2 regions of the Brevibacillus sp. HB1.3 genome follow, and region 1 is predicted to be linked to the other one. Evidence: riboswitches for the same ligand, from Rfam matches in the RefSeq annotation. Region 1 holds a riboswitch; the other holds the start of a gene.
The links. Region 1 has a riboswitch for cobalamin ahead of HPY31_RS25885 (ABC transporter substrate-binding protein). Riboswitches for the same ligand answer to the same signal wherever they lie in the genome.
Positions count from the first base shown of each region.

Region 2: it holds a riboswitch for cobalamin, as region 1 does, so the genes downstream of both, HPY31_RS08145 (ABC transporter substrate-binding protein) here and HPY31_RS25885 (ABC transporter substrate-binding protein) in region 1, are expected to answer to the same signal.

Region 1 covers NZ_JABMIT010000015.1:60,937-69,021, reverse strand. The annotation lists gene HPY31_RS25905 (CocE/NonD family hydrolase) at 1-724, opposite strand, end outside; gene HPY31_RS25900 (dipeptidase) at 749-1,792, opposite strand; gene HPY31_RS25895 (heme ABC transporter ATP-binding protein) at 2,017-2,829, opposite strand; gene HPY31_RS25890 (FecCD family ABC transporter permease) at 2,826-3,839, opposite strand; gene HPY31_RS25885 (ABC transporter substrate-binding protein) at 3,909-4,928, opposite strand; cobalamin riboswitch at 5,099-5,298, opposite strand; gene HPY31_RS25880 (M24 family metallopeptidase) at 5,311-6,405, opposite strand; gene HPY31_RS25875 (alpha/beta fold hydrolase) at 6,530-7,300, shown strand; gene HPY31_RS25870 (ABC transporter permease) at 7,356-8,085, opposite strand, start outside.
Region 2 covers NZ_JABMIT010000003.1:121,173-129,257, reverse strand. The annotation lists gene HPY31_RS08180 (WYL domain-containing protein) at 1-592, shown strand, start outside; gene HPY31_RS08175 (N-acetylmuramoyl-L-alanine amidase family protein) at 694-1,806, shown strand; gene HPY31_RS08170 (hypothetical protein) at 1,791-2,267, opposite strand; gene HPY31_RS08165 (YitT family protein) at 2,438-3,094, opposite strand; gene cobU (bifunctional adenosylcobinamide kinase/adenosylcobinamide-phosphate guanylyltransferase) at 3,373-3,939, opposite strand; gene HPY31_RS08155 (ABC transporter ATP-binding protein) at 3,952-4,728, opposite strand; gene HPY31_RS08150 (FecCD family ABC transporter permease) at 4,737-5,774, opposite strand; gene HPY31_RS08145 (ABC transporter substrate-binding protein) at 5,776-6,771, opposite strand; cobalamin riboswitch at 6,928-7,075, opposite strand; gene HPY31_RS08140 (MBL fold metallo-hydrolase) at 7,228-8,085, opposite strand, start outside.

The sequences.
Region 1 (8,085 bases):
CTCCCTCGGAATCTTCTCGTCCGCGTGTATCCTGAACAACCAGCGCATATCCGCGTGCTACAAAGGGTAAACGGCGAAAAATGCCATCCATCCGTCCATAGGGACTGCGCATGAAAATCGTTGGAACTCGCTGTCCTTCCGCCAAGCCCGCAGGCAGCCAAACCTCGGTCGCCAAACGAATGCCATCCCTCATCTCTACATCATGCCTACCCAAATGATGTACACCGTAGTTAACTTCAGACAGCAGAGGGTCCTGCCACATGGTAAGTGGCGTCAAATTCTCCCACCCTGTTTTCGCCAATATGACACTATCACCGCGACCTGTCAGCACAAATGCGATGACTTCGTTTTCACAAATGATCAGGTCAATTGGCTGCGCCGTTTCGCGTACCGCCCAGATCCACGCTTGCTTTTGCCCTGCGGGACCTGTTCCTTCGATGGATAGATGGCGTTGGTAGTGCCCTCCGTTTTCCAAAAATACGACTTGTTCGCTCTCCCAGTCGATTCGCTCCCATTCCAGCAGCTTTTGTGCCAGAGTGAGGAGAGGCAACTCGTAGGCGGCTTCCCCTTCAATCAGTTGTGCAAATAGACCGTCAGCCACAACACCCTTATCCCAACCTGTGCTTCGATGCCAAACTTCCCCATCCTCAAAACGTATGTCAGCTACCTTGATACCAGATTGATAATAGCCAAAAGAAGCTAGTGTAAGACCAGTCTGTGCCATCCGGCATTCCTCCTGTTATCGGATCTACTTCCACACTTGCTGATACACTCTGAGGAAATTACCACCCAAGATTCCTTCGATTTCTGTATCCGTGTACCTACGCTTCATCAGTTCACGCGTAATATCAGGAAGAGACGCATGACCTTTTACTACGTCAAATGGCATTTCTTTGGTTTTGGCAATCTTGTCCAAGGGCAAATATTTCGTCAAATCATCGCACAGGTCTAGGCCTATACCGATGTACCTTGCTCCGACAAGCTTTTTCATATAGTCAACATGATCTATCAGTCTCTCGATAGTTGCATCGGCGCTGTTAGCCGCTGTGAACATGCTAAACGCATTCAACCCGACAAGTCCGCCCTTTTCTGCAATCGCTTTGATCTGCTCATCTGTCAAATTGCGCATCGTCGGTACGACTGTTCGGCTGTTGGAATGAGAAGCAATCACTGGCTTTTCAGCGATTTCCATCACGTCCCAGAACCCTTCGTCATTCAAATGGCTCACATCGATGACGATCCCCAGTTTTTCCGCTTCTTCGATAAGACGCACACCGAAATCGGTAATGCCGCCTTTTTTCCCTTCGCGCACTGGTGCAAAAAAGCTACCGTCCCCAACGAAATTGCGCCGACTCCAAACCAGCCCCATCATCCGTACTCCGAGCTCATAAAAGACACGCAAGAGACTCAAATCGTTATGCAGCGGCTCTGCCCCTTCCAACGACAGAATGAACGATACTTTTCCCTCCGCTCTTGCCCGTTGCAAATCATCCAGATTTTTGGCGATGACGATGTGCTCGGGTGACTCAGCCGCCTCCGCATGCATTGCGCTAATCTGGTTGAGCGCCTTGCGCAGACTCATCTCCGGTACAAAAGCATCCTCGACGAACACGGCTGCCACGATGGAATGCACGCCCCCCTGCTGAAACCGTGGCAAATACTCTGTCTCGATCATTTTGGTTCGACCGTATCCACGCTGAATCTCCACATCCATCAGCAGATCAAAATGCCCATCCAGAACGTGAACACCGTCATGAAATTTGCGCGCCTGTTCTCTCGTTACTTCAGTCATACGGGTCATCTCCCATCTTGTTCTATGGATTTTTCTTACCAACAAATTCGCGACGTATTGCACGGCTCCTTTGATCAATAAGAGAACCTTTGCATCTAACTGATAAAGCCCCGACAGTTGGAGCGAAGTTCTCTTCCGCTTTTACTGCCGTCGGCTTAACAAAAAAGGACGCCAACTAGGCATCCCCCCTTAATGAAAATCAAAGAAACTCAACTTGCCCCCTGTCAGTTGGCTCCACTCATTACCTTCTGGATAGATGGTTTCACACAGATCGCTTCCGAGTAGAAATATACATGCTTTTTTCCAGTAATAGGATGGGTCGTCACTTCTGTCTCTACTCCGAAAACATCCCGGATCAGAGTAGGTGTCAAGACCTCCTCTGGCGTCCCCGATGTAACGATTTCCCCGTCACAGATCACGTACAGACGATCACAGTACATCGCTGCAATATTGAGATCATGCAACGAGGACAACACCGTAATCCCAAGATTTTTGACCAGATCCATCACCTGCAACTGGTATCGAACATCCAAATGGTTCGTCGGTTCGTCAAGGACAAGGAACTGGGCTTGCTGCACCAAAGCTCTGGCAATTAACACCCGCTGCTTCTCCCCACCCGATAAACTGAAAAAGCTGCGATCGGCATATGTATGCATCCCTACCCGCTGTAGTGCTTCTTCACAAATCTGAAGGTCTTCTGCGTTATCCGACTGAAATAGTCGTTTATGCGGAGCACGTCCCATATTCACGATTTCGGTTACCGAAAAATCAAATTCAACAGAGGATTCCTGCCGTACTGCCGCCATTCGCTGAGCGTTTTGACGCGAGGTTAGCTTGTATACGTCGTCGCCATCCAGTGAAATCCATCCCGAACGCGGCTTTAGTACCCGATAAATACTTTTTAGCAATGTGGACTTCCCACTGCCATTCGGCCCGATCAGTCCCACAAACTCTCCGGAGCGCACCTCCAAACTGACGTTGCGCAGGATTCCCTTTTTCTCCAGTTCGACCGATATATTCTCAACCTGCAAATTCATCGTCCGCTACCTCCAAAGGAATAAGAACTCCGCAGCATCAACCAGATAAAGAATGGACCACCACACAGCGCTGTCAAAATACCAATCGGCAGCTCTTCCGGTGCAAATGCGAGCCTGGCGACTACATCAACCCAGATGAGAAATATCGCGCCAAACAAAGCGCTGACAGGCAGGACACGTCTGTGATCTGATCCGACCATCACACGGACGATATGGGGCATCATTAATCCGACAAAACCGATTGATCCCGCGATGGACACGATCACACCCGTGAGCAGTGCCGTGATCACCAAGAGTAGCTTGCGGAATTGTACCGTATTAACTCCCAATGTTCCTGCTGACTCCTCGCCCATCAGCATCGCATTGAGCGAGCGGTATTGGGCTATTAAGACGATGAGACAGATGACGACAATCAATGTAGGAATCGTCAGGTACTCCCATTTGCCGCCAGCCAGACTGCCACTTAACCAAAACAGGACCGTTCCAATTCCATGCTCATTCGGCGCTGAAAAAACAAGGAGACTAGTAATGGCCGACAAGATCGCAGATATCGCAATTCCAGCCATGAGCAGGCGTACCGTCGAGTTTTGTCCTCCAATACGAGATAGCGTAAAAATAAGAATAATGGACACGAGGGAGCCTGTAAAAGCGCCAAAGGTTAACGCATACTGCCCGTACATGCTGAATGCTCCGAAAATAATTACCGAAGTAGCTCCAACGGAAGCACCTGAAGATACGCCTAACACATACGGATCAGCCAGGGAGTTGCGAACTAACGATTGGATCGCTACTCCCACGACAGACAGACCTGCGCCGACGATCGCCCCCAAGAGTACACGCGGAAAGCGAATATCCCAAATAATGGTTTGCTCCCCTTTGGACCAGTCCACCTCAATCCATTGAGTCAACATCGGAATTTTTGATAAGGCGATTTTCCATACCGTAGTCGGCTTAATCTCCACCGATCCGAGCGTAACTGCGAACGTAATCGAGAGGAAGAGTCCGACCAATAAAGTAATGATGATAGAAGGTAACTTGATCTGTTGCAGTGCTATTCCCTCCCTTAAAAGGGGCGTACTCTATTTGAATTTATCCGGGTAGAGTCCTTCCGCCAAAATTTTCAGCGCAATCGGTGCACGAACGCCTTCAGAAGCCGCAGACAAGGGCAATACCATCAGTCGTTGATTTTTAATCGCCGGGATATCCGCCAGTTCTTTTTTGGTCAAAAGGAAATGACGCTTTTGCTCAACAGTTCTATCCCCGTAGTCTACGATAATAATCACGTCTGGATTGCGACTCACTACTTGCTCCCAACTGACCTCTGCCCAACCCTTTTGAATATCGTCAAAAATGTTCTTGCCGCCAGCAGTCTTGATTAAAGACGTCATGTAGTTGTTGGCTGCTGTGAACGGTTTATCTTCCCCGTTGTCGTACACGAACACTTTCAGCGGCTCGTCCACCTTGCCAATTTTACTAAGCGTTTGGTCCATTTCACTCTTCATTTTATGGATCAAATCATTGGCTTTGTCTTCCACACGGAAAATGCGTCCAATATTCGTAATGTCAGCAAACACATCGTCAATAGTCGGTCCAGGCATGCTAGAAGACGCTTGCAGATACGATTTGATGCCGACCTTTTCCAAATCCTGCATCGATCCTACTCCCTTTTCACCGAATCCGCTTTTCCATCCGGCGTACACGAAGTCTGGGTTCGCTGCCAACAGCACTTCTTTCGTAGGATACTTGTCAGACAGTACCGGAATCTTGTCGTAATCTGCTTTTAACTCTGGAAGAATTTCATCGTCCAGGTAAGCGGTTCCGACCATTTTATCAGCCAGGCCCAATGCCAGCATGATTTCCGTGACGTGTTGGTTCAATGTCACGGCACGCTCAGGTACTGTTGGATAGGTCATTTCGATGCCATTATTGGTGAGTGTTACAGGCTTACTCTCTGCTGCTGGAGCAGCCGTTTGTTCTGTTTTGGCTGGGGCCTGCGGTGTTGTAGTGGAACCGCAGGCTGAAACCAAAAGCATGGTAGCTGTCAAGATACCGAAAGCTAGTCCTTTCATTACTGTATGTGTTTTGTTTGCATGAAACATCTGTAATCCCCTTTTTCTTTTATAAATGTTGTAGTAAATCAAATGCTTCCACAAAAAAAGCACCCCCCATTTCAATCGGGAGGCGCATGACAAACGTAGATATAGCCATAACAGGCGCAAAGGCGCCCTTTTATAGACTGCTTCCACATCTGCCCCATCCTCGTGGGTCGATTGTAAATGATCGCATGGCAGGTCTCCTGGCTTACGGATCAACACACCTAGCTACCTTCCCATTTTTTGTCTCGCAAAAAACAGTGGCTATTCGCTAGGCGCTCCTCGTTACAGTGGCGGGACCGCGCCGGTTTTTCACCGGACTTCCCTTTTAAGCTGACGGCATATGCCATCCAGCACCATTCGATACGTATTCAATTTTCATGATTTTTCATTCGTTGATAGAAGTCAGTTTTTTCGGGAACTGCGTGAGTATTTCAACGCCTGTTTCCGTAACCAAAACATCGTCTTCAATCCGCACGCCGCCTACTCCTGGCAAATAGATGCCCGGCTCGATGGTAAAGACCATTCCTGGACGAAGCACTTCTTGGTTCTGGCTGTGAACAGACGGATATTCATGTACATCCATCCCTAGTCCATGCCCAAGGCGGTGCATGAAGTATTCTCCGTAGCCTTTTGCAGTGATAACGTCACGAGCGGTTTTATCCAAATGCGCAAATGTCACACCGGGACGAATCTCAGCAATTGCCGCTTCGTTAGCAGCCAAAACTGTCTCGTAAATTTCTTGTAGCTGGGCACTGATCTCGCCTACAGCAAAGGTACGAGTAATATCGGATACATATCCGTTCGCAGCTACCCCGATATCAAACAAAAGCAAGTCGCCTTCTTGCACTTGGCGCGTTCCTGGCTTCCCATGTGGCAAAGCGGACTTCTCCCCTGCCAACACCATGGACGTAAAGGATGGACCTTCTGCACCCAAGCGCTTCATCTGGAATTCCAGCTCCGCTACGATTTCTGTCTCGGTCATGCCTGTCTTGACTTTTTTCAAGGTCTCACGCAAGGAATCCTCGACCAACTGAACAGCGTGCTTTAGACGATCCACTTCGTCCGCGGATTTGATCAAACGCATTTCACGCAGTGGCTCTTCCACGTCCACATAGCTCGACGCCAGAACAACTTGTCCAAGTGCTTCATAGCGCTCGACAGTCATATGACTTTTCTCAATTCCGAGCTTCGCCAAGTTCGCTGGCAACACTTGCTTGAGAATTTCATACGGATTTTGGATATCCGTATGTGTATGGATATCTTGAACGAACGAAGCCTCTGCTGCTGCCTCACGATCAAGAGCAGGTACAATTAAGGAAGGCTTTCCTTCAGCAGGAATAACCAGACCCATAAAACGTTCATGCGGGTCAGTAAAAAATCCGGTCAAATAGTAGACGTGCTTGGGAGAGGTAATCAACACCGCGTTCAGCTCTTGCTCTGTCAAAAACGTGTGGAGCTTCGAAATGCGCTCTTGAAACAACTTCTTCACCCTGCTTTCACCAATTATTCTATTGCGAGAATACCACTTCCCCATCAAAAAAAGAAGAGTTCAATTGCAAAATCTACTTCGGATCGGACAACCTAAGGGTGGGGTGAAAACAAAAATGGAACAAATACTCGTCCATCAGGATGGCAAGCAGTTTGCTTTTCACATATCGGGGAAAGGCCAGCCGTTATTGTGTATCCATGCGCCATGCATCGGCTCTATCAATTTTGTTTATCAGCAAACACTCGCAGATACTTATCAGCTCATTGTCCCTGATTTGCCCGGACATGGTGATAGTTCGCCCATGGAGAAGCCCTATTCGATTGGGGAATTGGCAGAACGACTCCATAAGCTGATCCCGTCTCTCGGCATTGAGCGTCCCTTTATTTTGGGGTACTCCCAAGGTGCTTCTATCGCCCTTGAATATTGTCTTCGCTATCCTGATCATGCACGAGGCGGTATACTCGTGAGCGGTTTTTCTGAAGTGAATGACCTGTATTTGCATGGACGATTCTGGATGGCGCAGGCATTGTCGATGCTTCACGGAGTTCCTCTTCTTGCCCGTTCCATTGCCTCCTCACATGTCAATAGCCCAGAAATGCGGGAAAAATGGACGGCGCACGCCTCCAAAACAGATCCCACTAGCTTAAAATACCTTTACGGTGCCGGTCATCGCTATCAATGTACAGAGCGTCTAGGCGAGATCCAGCTTCCGATTTTACTTGCCTATGGCGAACAAGATAAACGTATGCATCATTATGCGCAAATGCTTACGATGAAATTGCCAAAAGCAAGACTCGAGATGATCCCAAACGTAAGGCATCAGGTAATCACGAAAGCTGCGCCTGCTTTCAATCAGTTGTGCCGCACCTTCATGGAAGAGGGATAAATAAGAAAGACAGAAGGACGGTATCTCCATTCCCTTCTGTCTTTTTACAATTGGACTAGCTCTTCATCCGCGGGTCAAGTGCATCACGCAAGCCGTCCCCAATTAAGTTAAAGCCGAGAACTGTCAGCATGATAGAGAGCCCTGGAAAAATAACGGTCCATGGTGCTTTCTGAATGTACTGACGTGAATCAGCGAGCATTTTTCCCCATTCTGGTTCTGGCGCTTGTGCTCCCAGTCCGAGAAAGCCAAGTGCAGCTGCTTCAATAATTGCTGTTGCGATCCCCATCGTCCCGGTCACAATGATGGGTGCGAGGCTGTTCGGCAAAATATGCTGCATGATAATCCGGGAATTTTTCATTCCGATTGCCCTTGCGGCCATGACGAATTCCTCTTCCTTCAAGCTCAATACACGGGCGCGTACTAACCGCCCAAATGTCGGAATGTTAATAATCGCAATGGCAATCAAGGCGTTTTGCAAAGATGGCCCCAAGATGGCAACCACAGCGATTGCCAAAAGAATACTCGGAAACGCAAGCATAATATCAAAGAGACGCGAAATGATCGTATCGATCCATCTGCCATAGTATCCTGCCAAAAGACCGAACAAGGTCCCTACGAGAACGGAGCCAATGACAGAGAACGTCCCTACCCACAAGGAGATTTGTGCCCCATAAATAACGCGACTAAAGACATCACGACCATTGTAATCTGTTCCAAACCAATGCGCTTCAGAAGGTGGCTTGTTTTTCATCACGAGCTCGCCTTTGTCGTACGGATACGGAGCA
Region 2 (8,085 bases), on a different contig from region 1:
AGCGCAAACACAGACCAAACAGCTCTGGAGCCCGCTCGTGCGCCCCCTGCGACGAATCATTCTTGGCAAGAATCACATCAAAATAACCGCAGCCACGAATAAAGGCCCGGTTTTTCGCAATCAACGTGGGGTTCCCTACAAGCTGGAATATTCACTTGCCAAGAAGGCCTGGTACCTGATATGGCTAAACATGTCTACCAATCGCCTGATCACGACTCCGCTGCATCTCATTCGCTCCGTCGATGAGCTTTACATAGAAGATGTATGGTATGACAGTTTTTTACCGGCTATTCTGGAACAGATCCAACAGCGAAAGCAGAAAGCAAAAATTGTGGTCATCCGTCGTTACAACGCTGAGCTCCAGCGCATATTGTACGCCTTTTCCTGCTTTGACAAAGAGGTAGCTTTTGACCCAGAATCGCAGGTGTACACGATCACCCTGCACTTTCTATCCGACGAACAGGAGTTTATTTTATCGCGCATTCGTTTTCTCGGCCTGCGGGTAAAAGTAGTAGAAAACGATCAACTCAAACAGCGAATGGCGGAGTCGGCAACGAACGCCTTGGCAAGATATACCGAAACTCTGCTTTAATTGTCCCAAAAAATCAGGAAATCATGCCCTATTCGATTTCCTGCATTTCCCTTATCATAGTTCAGGTGAGATATAGCTAATCCAAGTCAGAGGTAGAAATGATGAAAACAACATGTAAAAAAGCGTCCCTCCTATGTGGGCTATGGCTTAGTCTGTCATGGCCGTTTCATACGGAGCCGGCGCAAGCAGCAAGTGTCATCCAGGCAAAGGTGGTCGCGACCTCTCTGAACGTTCGCAGTGAACCTGCCCCCAATGCTTCTGTTGTCGCTACCGTGCCGCAAGGAGCCGTCGTGACCATTACGGATGAAGCATATGGTTGGGCAAAAATTAGATACAATCAAAAGGTAGGCTGGGTCGCGGGGTATTATTTGCAAAAAGGAGCGGTAACGAGTGCAGGTTCAGCTTCTTCATCAGCCAATACAGCCGTTGCCAAAAGCCAGCAAGGTACGGTTTTGGCCGATTCGCTTCGAATGCGCAAAGGACCAAGCACGAGCCATGAGATTGTCCTCTCGCTACCCAGAGGAACCCGTGTAGATATTTTGAAAAAGCAAGGTGACTGGATCCAAGCGAGAACTTCCAATGGACAGACAGGCTGGGTGTCTGCGACATATATTGGGGATGCCAAGGCCAACGCCAAAGCTTCGGTGACCAAAAGCACCAAATCGCCAGGCTTAAAAGGAAAAGTCATCGTCATCGACCCGGGACATGGCGGTTCCGATGTCGGGACACAGGGAACGAAGTGGAACAGCATGGAAAAAACGTTGAATTACAAAACGGCCATGCTGCTCGCCAGCAAGCTGCGACAACGGGGTGCGCAAGTCTTCATGACGAGGACAAGTGACACAGAAAAACCTTCGCTAGCGCAGCGTGTCGCTTTTAGCGAATCAAAGGGAGCAGATGCCTTCATTAGCATCCATTACAATTCTTCTGTGAAGCCCAATACCGGTACCCTCACGTTTTATTATTCGCAAGGCAAGGATGAGCCATTAGCTCGAGCGATTGAGTCTCGCTTGGCAGGTGGCATCGGTTTAAGAAGCAACGGCATTTCATTCGGCGATTATCACGTCCTGCGCGAAAACAATGATCCGTCCGTCTTAATTGAGCTTGGCTTTCTATCGAATCCAAAGGATGAGGGCATCGTCCGTACATCGTCCTATCAGGACAAAGCCGCGCAGGCGATTACGGAAGCTCTGGCAGATTACTTCGGGCGATAATCGTACGACTGGACATTGTAGGAGAATAGCTTCCGCTCGAATTTCCCTTTGGCACCAATGATCTGATACCAGGTCTCGCCGATCAACAAGTCGGTAGAGAAATCTTTGTCCAGCAGATTGGTGATCGTCTCCATGACAGCTTTTTCATTATCCTTTTGGATTTTCAACGACAAGGCCAGGACGAAATATGCCTGGTCTTCTTCCATTTCCAACAGATGCAGACGGGCTGTACCACGGCGTTTGGCGTTGAAACCCTCGATCACATTCGACAGCCCTTTTTTTGCCTGCACTTTATACTTTGTCGCTTCCCTCCAAGAGGAAATAACCGCATCGTACAGCGAAAACGTCAGAATGAAATGGCTGGCGTAATCGTTCGGGCTAAAAGGCTCCGGTCCCATTTGCTTCTCATCCGCTGGTACGACGACGAATGCTTTGTAGTTGCTAAAAAACGGATCGCTCATGGCAGGTCCTTTCCATCGATAGTATCTGTGTTGGTTAGTATCCACTAGGAAAGCAGGATATTATGTACAAAAACAGTCATAAACGCTCAAAAGACCAAGTCGACATGAAAACCGACTTGGCCTTTTGCTTGCTTTTGTATAGGCATGTTTTTCAACTGAATATCTACTCATTACCGGTGGGTCATCGAGACGCTTCCATGCCCGTGCTCCTCTTCCATGACCTCCACTCCTGCACCATGATTGACGGTCCAGGTGATGACTTGGCTGGAAATGACAACGGCCAAAATGGTATACATCATCTCTTTCATCGGTACGAACCAGAACGACATACAAAGCACAATGACGTCCAGTAAAAGAAAGACCGTACCAATGGACAATCCCGTGTACTTACTGATCAACAGGGAGAAAATATCGTCTCCACCTGTCGCAGCTCCATAGCGCAGAACCAATCCGGTACCCAGCCCGGTCAAAACACCGGCCAAGACAGACGCCAGCGGCATCATTCTGCTCATATCCATGACAATCGGTGAAAATCGTTCAAACAAATCGTAAAACACGGTAAAAGCAAGTGATGCAAAAATGGTGTCCCAAATGAACTGGCGGCCTCTTACTAACCAGGCAACCAAAAACAGTGGAATATCCAGCAAAAGCATCACCATCGCTGGCGACAAGTCAAAGGCGTATTTCGCCAGTAACCCTAAGCCAACAAACCCACCTTCAGACAAATGGTTCTGAAAGTTAATGTGATAATACGCAAAAGCAAGTAAACAAGCTCCAAACAAAATCATACTATAACGCTTAGATAACTGCAGCGCTCTCCTCATCATGGTTTCCTCGCATTTTTGTCGGTTTAGGCACAGACGACCAACCGACTACCGAGGTACATCGCAAGTATAAGTCGCTACTCATACAAAGGGCCTCGCTTTCGTAGTAGATTAGTCGTCTTCAGTGACGAGCGACTACTACGAAGCTAGATGTAGGAGAGGTCAAAACGTTTCCAGATCGTCCTATGGGGACGCATGGTATCCTGATCCCTTCCATGGCTTTTCTTGTATTATATCATAAAAAAGGTGAAAAGACGACTCGAAACCGTCTTTTCACCACGTTAAAATCGGAAAGCTTGTCCTTTTAATTCCACCGGAATCCCTGCTGTGACAAGAAAAACTTGATCGGCAACAGCTGCCACGCGCTGATTCATCAACCCCGCCAAGTCTCGGAACATACGGCCTAATGGATGTTGCGGGACGAGTCCATCGCCTACTTCGTTTGTCACCAGCAAAACGGTCACCGGGTAGTCTTTTAGCTTGTTTACCAGCACATCCACCTGCTGGAGCACACCCTCAAACGACTGCTCCTCCCCATCATGCAAAAGCCAATTGGAAAGCCAAAGGATCAAGCAATCAATCAAAATCACTGTCTGCTGTTCTTGTATGTCCTTTTGTGCTCCGAGCTTCGTCAGCCATTCTGTCAAAGCATACGGCTCCTCAATCGTTTGCCAAGGAAAGTTGGACTGCAAGCGGCGGTCTCGGTGGTACATGATCCGCTCTTCCATTTCCTCATCGGTGATTGGAGCGGTCGCGATGTAAACACCTGAGGAGCCCAAATGTGCCGCGTATTTTTCGGCAAACGTGCTTTTTCCGCTGCGTGCTCCACCTGTTATCAGTACGATCATGCTTTTGTCTCCTTACACTTGCGACTGCAAAATAATTTGCGGCAAATGATGGACAGGATGCTCCATGACAATCGGTCTGGTTCCGTATACAGCCTCTATTCTGTCACTTTGCAAAATGTCTTTTGGTGTGCCGACGCTTATCTGCTTTCCTTTATGCAGCATCAAAATACGATCGCAGTAGAGGGAGGCCAGATTCAGATCGTGCAGCACAGCAATGACCGTCACCTGTGTCGTCTTTTGCCATTTTCGCACGATATCCATAAGCTGAATCTGGTACCCGATATCGAGGTAAGTCGTGGGTTCATCGAGCAACAGCACCTGAGGTCTTTGGATCAATGCCTTCCCCAAAGCTACGCGCTGCTTTTCCCCACCACTCAACTGATCCAGTGTGCGCTCCTCCAAATGTTCAAGGCCGAGCATTTGTACGATTTCATCAATGAGCGATGCGACATCCTGCTTTTCTTCCCCCAGCCAATTCTGGTAAGGAAAGCGCCCCATCTCCAACACCTCTCGAACACGAAAGCCGACTGGCGGTAGCCCCTCTTGCTCCAATACAGCCAGTATTTTGGCAAGCTCTTTGCGTGGATAGGAATGAAGCTTTTTCTCCTGAAGCAAAATATCTCCTGCATCTGCCTTGATGACCCCTGAAATCATTTTCAGCAAGGTGGATTTACCGCTTCCATTTGGTCCGATAATGCCAAAAAATTCTCCCTTGTCCACGCAAAAATCGATTCCGTGCAAAACTGGCGTATCCTGATACGATTTTTGCAAGCTGTGCACATTGATCATTGCATACGTTACCTCTTCCTAAAGCGTTTATTTTGCTTCAACAAATACGCGAAAAACGGTGCACCCAGAAATGCTGTCACGACACCGAGCGGGATTTCCGTTGGACTTAGCAGCATTCTGGCGAGAGTGTCGGCCCACAGCACATAAATACCACCACAGATCGCGGCCATCGGCAGTAAAATTCGATGGTCGGGACCAACCAGCATACGCACGAGATGCGGTACCACCAGGCCAACGAACCCGATAATTCCCGCGATAGAAACCGCCGCTGCCGTCAGGAGAGTCGAGACGACCAGAACCACTAGCTTCGTTCGATCTACATGGACGCCGAGATGCGCAGCCTGCCGCTCTCCTAACGCAAATAGGTTCAAGGAACGCGCATAGCTTACCAGCACGATTCCGCCTATGACCAAGTAAGGAATCAAGACATACGTAAAGGCCCAGCCCCGAAATGACAGGCTACCCATCAGCCAGAACACGATCTCATTCACCGTCTGGTCGGATAGCGACACCATAAAGGAAACGAGTGAGCCGAGAAAAGCCTGCACCACAACACCAGACAAAATCAGGGTCTCCGTTTGCAGCTTTCCTTGGGTGTTCGCCAGTCCGAGTACGATCCATAAACTGAGGAGTCCTGTAAGAAAAGCGACAACAGGCGTGCTCCATGCACCCAAAAAGCTGATTTGCAAGCCAAACAGGATCAAAAAGGCTGCTCCGACAGCAGAACCTGATGCCACGCCCATCGTAAACGGATCTGCGAGCGGATTTCGCAAAACTCCCTGAAAGCCCGCTCCCGCAAGAGACAAGCAGGCGCCAATCAAAACAGCCAATACAACGCGTGGAAAACGAACCTTCATGACAATTTGCTCAGATGACTCCGGCCACGTTACGGTGGTCCACTCAGACAAGCCAGGGATTTGATGGAGCAGGATGAGCCATACTTGCGAAATGGGGAGATGTGCCGCCCCCATCGAGATACTGATGACTATTGATGCCAGGAGGACGAGACAGCTGACTCCTCCCCATAGGAACAATCGTTTCTTCATTTTATTTCACCAAGTCTGGGTAAATCGCCTTCGCTACTTCGATCAAGCCTTGTGTAATACGCGGACCGGGACGGGACAAAATATTTTGGTCCATGCCAAAGATTTGTTTTTCACGAATCGCCTTCATTTTATCCCAGCCATTACGCTTGGCGATCATATCCTCCAGCTTGACGCCAGTCTTTTCATCGGTAATTCCGCTCGCATACAAAATGACGTCTGGATCGTTTTGCAAAATCTTTTCTTCACTGATCGGATTCCAGCCCTGTGTGTCAGAAGCAATGTTTGTCGCTCCAGCCAGTGTGATGAGTTCGTCCATGAATTCACCCTTTCCGACTGTCCAGCCTGGGGAAAACTCAAGGTATACCTTTTTCTTCTCTTCCGGTTTTACATTTTTCACTGCCTCTTGAACGTACGCGATATCCTTCTTCATTTGCGCGACGACTTTTTCGGCTTGTTCTTGTTTGTTAGTGATAACTCCCATCGCCAACACATTGTTTAGGATGTCATCCATCTTTGTTGGATGGGTAATATAGACGGGCATCCCGAGAGATTTGAGCTTGTCAGCCACTGGCTTCTCCATCGAAATCCCACCCACGACCATATCTGGCGTTTGAGCGAGAATCGCTTCTTCATTCGGTTTGACGACGCCGCCAATTTTCGGTTTTGCCTTCGCCGCTTCTGGATAATCATCATAGTCTGAGACAGCTACAATCCGATTTTCCAAGCCTAATGCGAACAAAATCTCTGTCTCGGCAGGTGATGTGGAGACGATTCGCTCAGGAGCTTTTGCAAAGGTTACTTCTTTTCCTGTCGCATCCTTGACTGTCAACGGATACGTTGTTTGTTTTGCAGGCTGCTCGGCTGTATTCTCTTGCGGTGCTGTCTGCGGTGCACTTGTTTGTCCACCAGGTGCTGGCTGGCTGTTATCGTTACCCGCACAACCTGCGAGGCTCGCCGCAACTAGTAGTGGGATCATGAATCGCAAAGAACGTTTCATATGTAGAACTTCCTTTCTGCGTGTCTGATTGACTGTACCTTCCAATAAAAAAAGCGACCCTTGCTTCCATTCGGAAATCAAAGGGTCGGCACCTCAGGGCAAACAGACAGGATGGTCTGCTTCCTGAAATAGGCCGATCCTTTCCGCGAAGGCAACAGGCACGAAAACAAACAGGCAGGTCTCCTGGCTTACGGCTGTGGAACGAGCCGATTTACAGTGGCGGGACCGCGTCGGATTTTCACCGACTTCCCTTTTCACCCGATCTTTTTGAGAAAGACGAGGCACCTATTTGCTGTTACGTTTTGAAATTATCACAGTCCATGACTCATCCTACATCATAGCATTCCTTGGATGAAAAAAGAATGACAAATACGTAAGCCAATACTTTCTTGCCTGCTAAAAATGAAAACGCCTGAACAAAAAGTTCAGGCAACTGGAATGCTTTTGGCAAAGCTTTTACCCTCGTTTGTGCAAATAATCCAGAATGCCCATGGCGCACACCTGAAAATCGAGCTTGAGTACTTCGAAAACTTCGTGGTCATCACTGATGCCTTGTGACTGTAGATGCTCAGAGACTCGTTCCAATAACTTACGAGACAGATCAGCATATGCTTGTCCAGCAGCAAGTGTTGATTCTCCTTCCGCCACAAACACAGGGAGCCACTCGCGTATTTGGCGGTACACATCGTCTACCTGTTCAGACATCCCAAAATGACCAAAGTAAATGCGATTCAGATTGCGCGCTCCAAATCGACGTAGAGACGCTAACATGGCATCCGGATCAAACTGATTCGGAGAAGTAGATGGTAGCACGAGGTGCATGCCGTCCTTTTTAAGCTGCGGATAAAGTACACCTGCCGTATCACCTGTGAACATGCCGCGGCTAATGGGATCGTAGATGCTGAAGTGATGATTGGCATGCCCTGGTGAATCCAGAAACTCCAACACACAATTCGCTCCGATCTTTAGTGTATCCCCGTCTCCACGAATCAAAATCCGCTCTTCGGGAACAGCTTCAATCGGATCAAACAATCTATCAAAATCATCATGATACACCGCTCTCGCTCCTGCGATCAGTCGGCTTGGATCAACGAGGTGACGTGCACCTTTTGGATGGACAACGATCTTTGCGTTTGGGCAATCCCTTAGAAAAAGTCCCACTCCTCCCGCATGATCCAAATGAATGTGCGTCACAATGATGTATTTTACTTGTTCCGGGGTAAAACCGAGCTTGGCGAGGCCGGCCTTGATGTATGGGACGGAAGGGCTTGGCCCTGTTTCGACCAAAGTCAGTTCTTCTTCAGCGATGACATA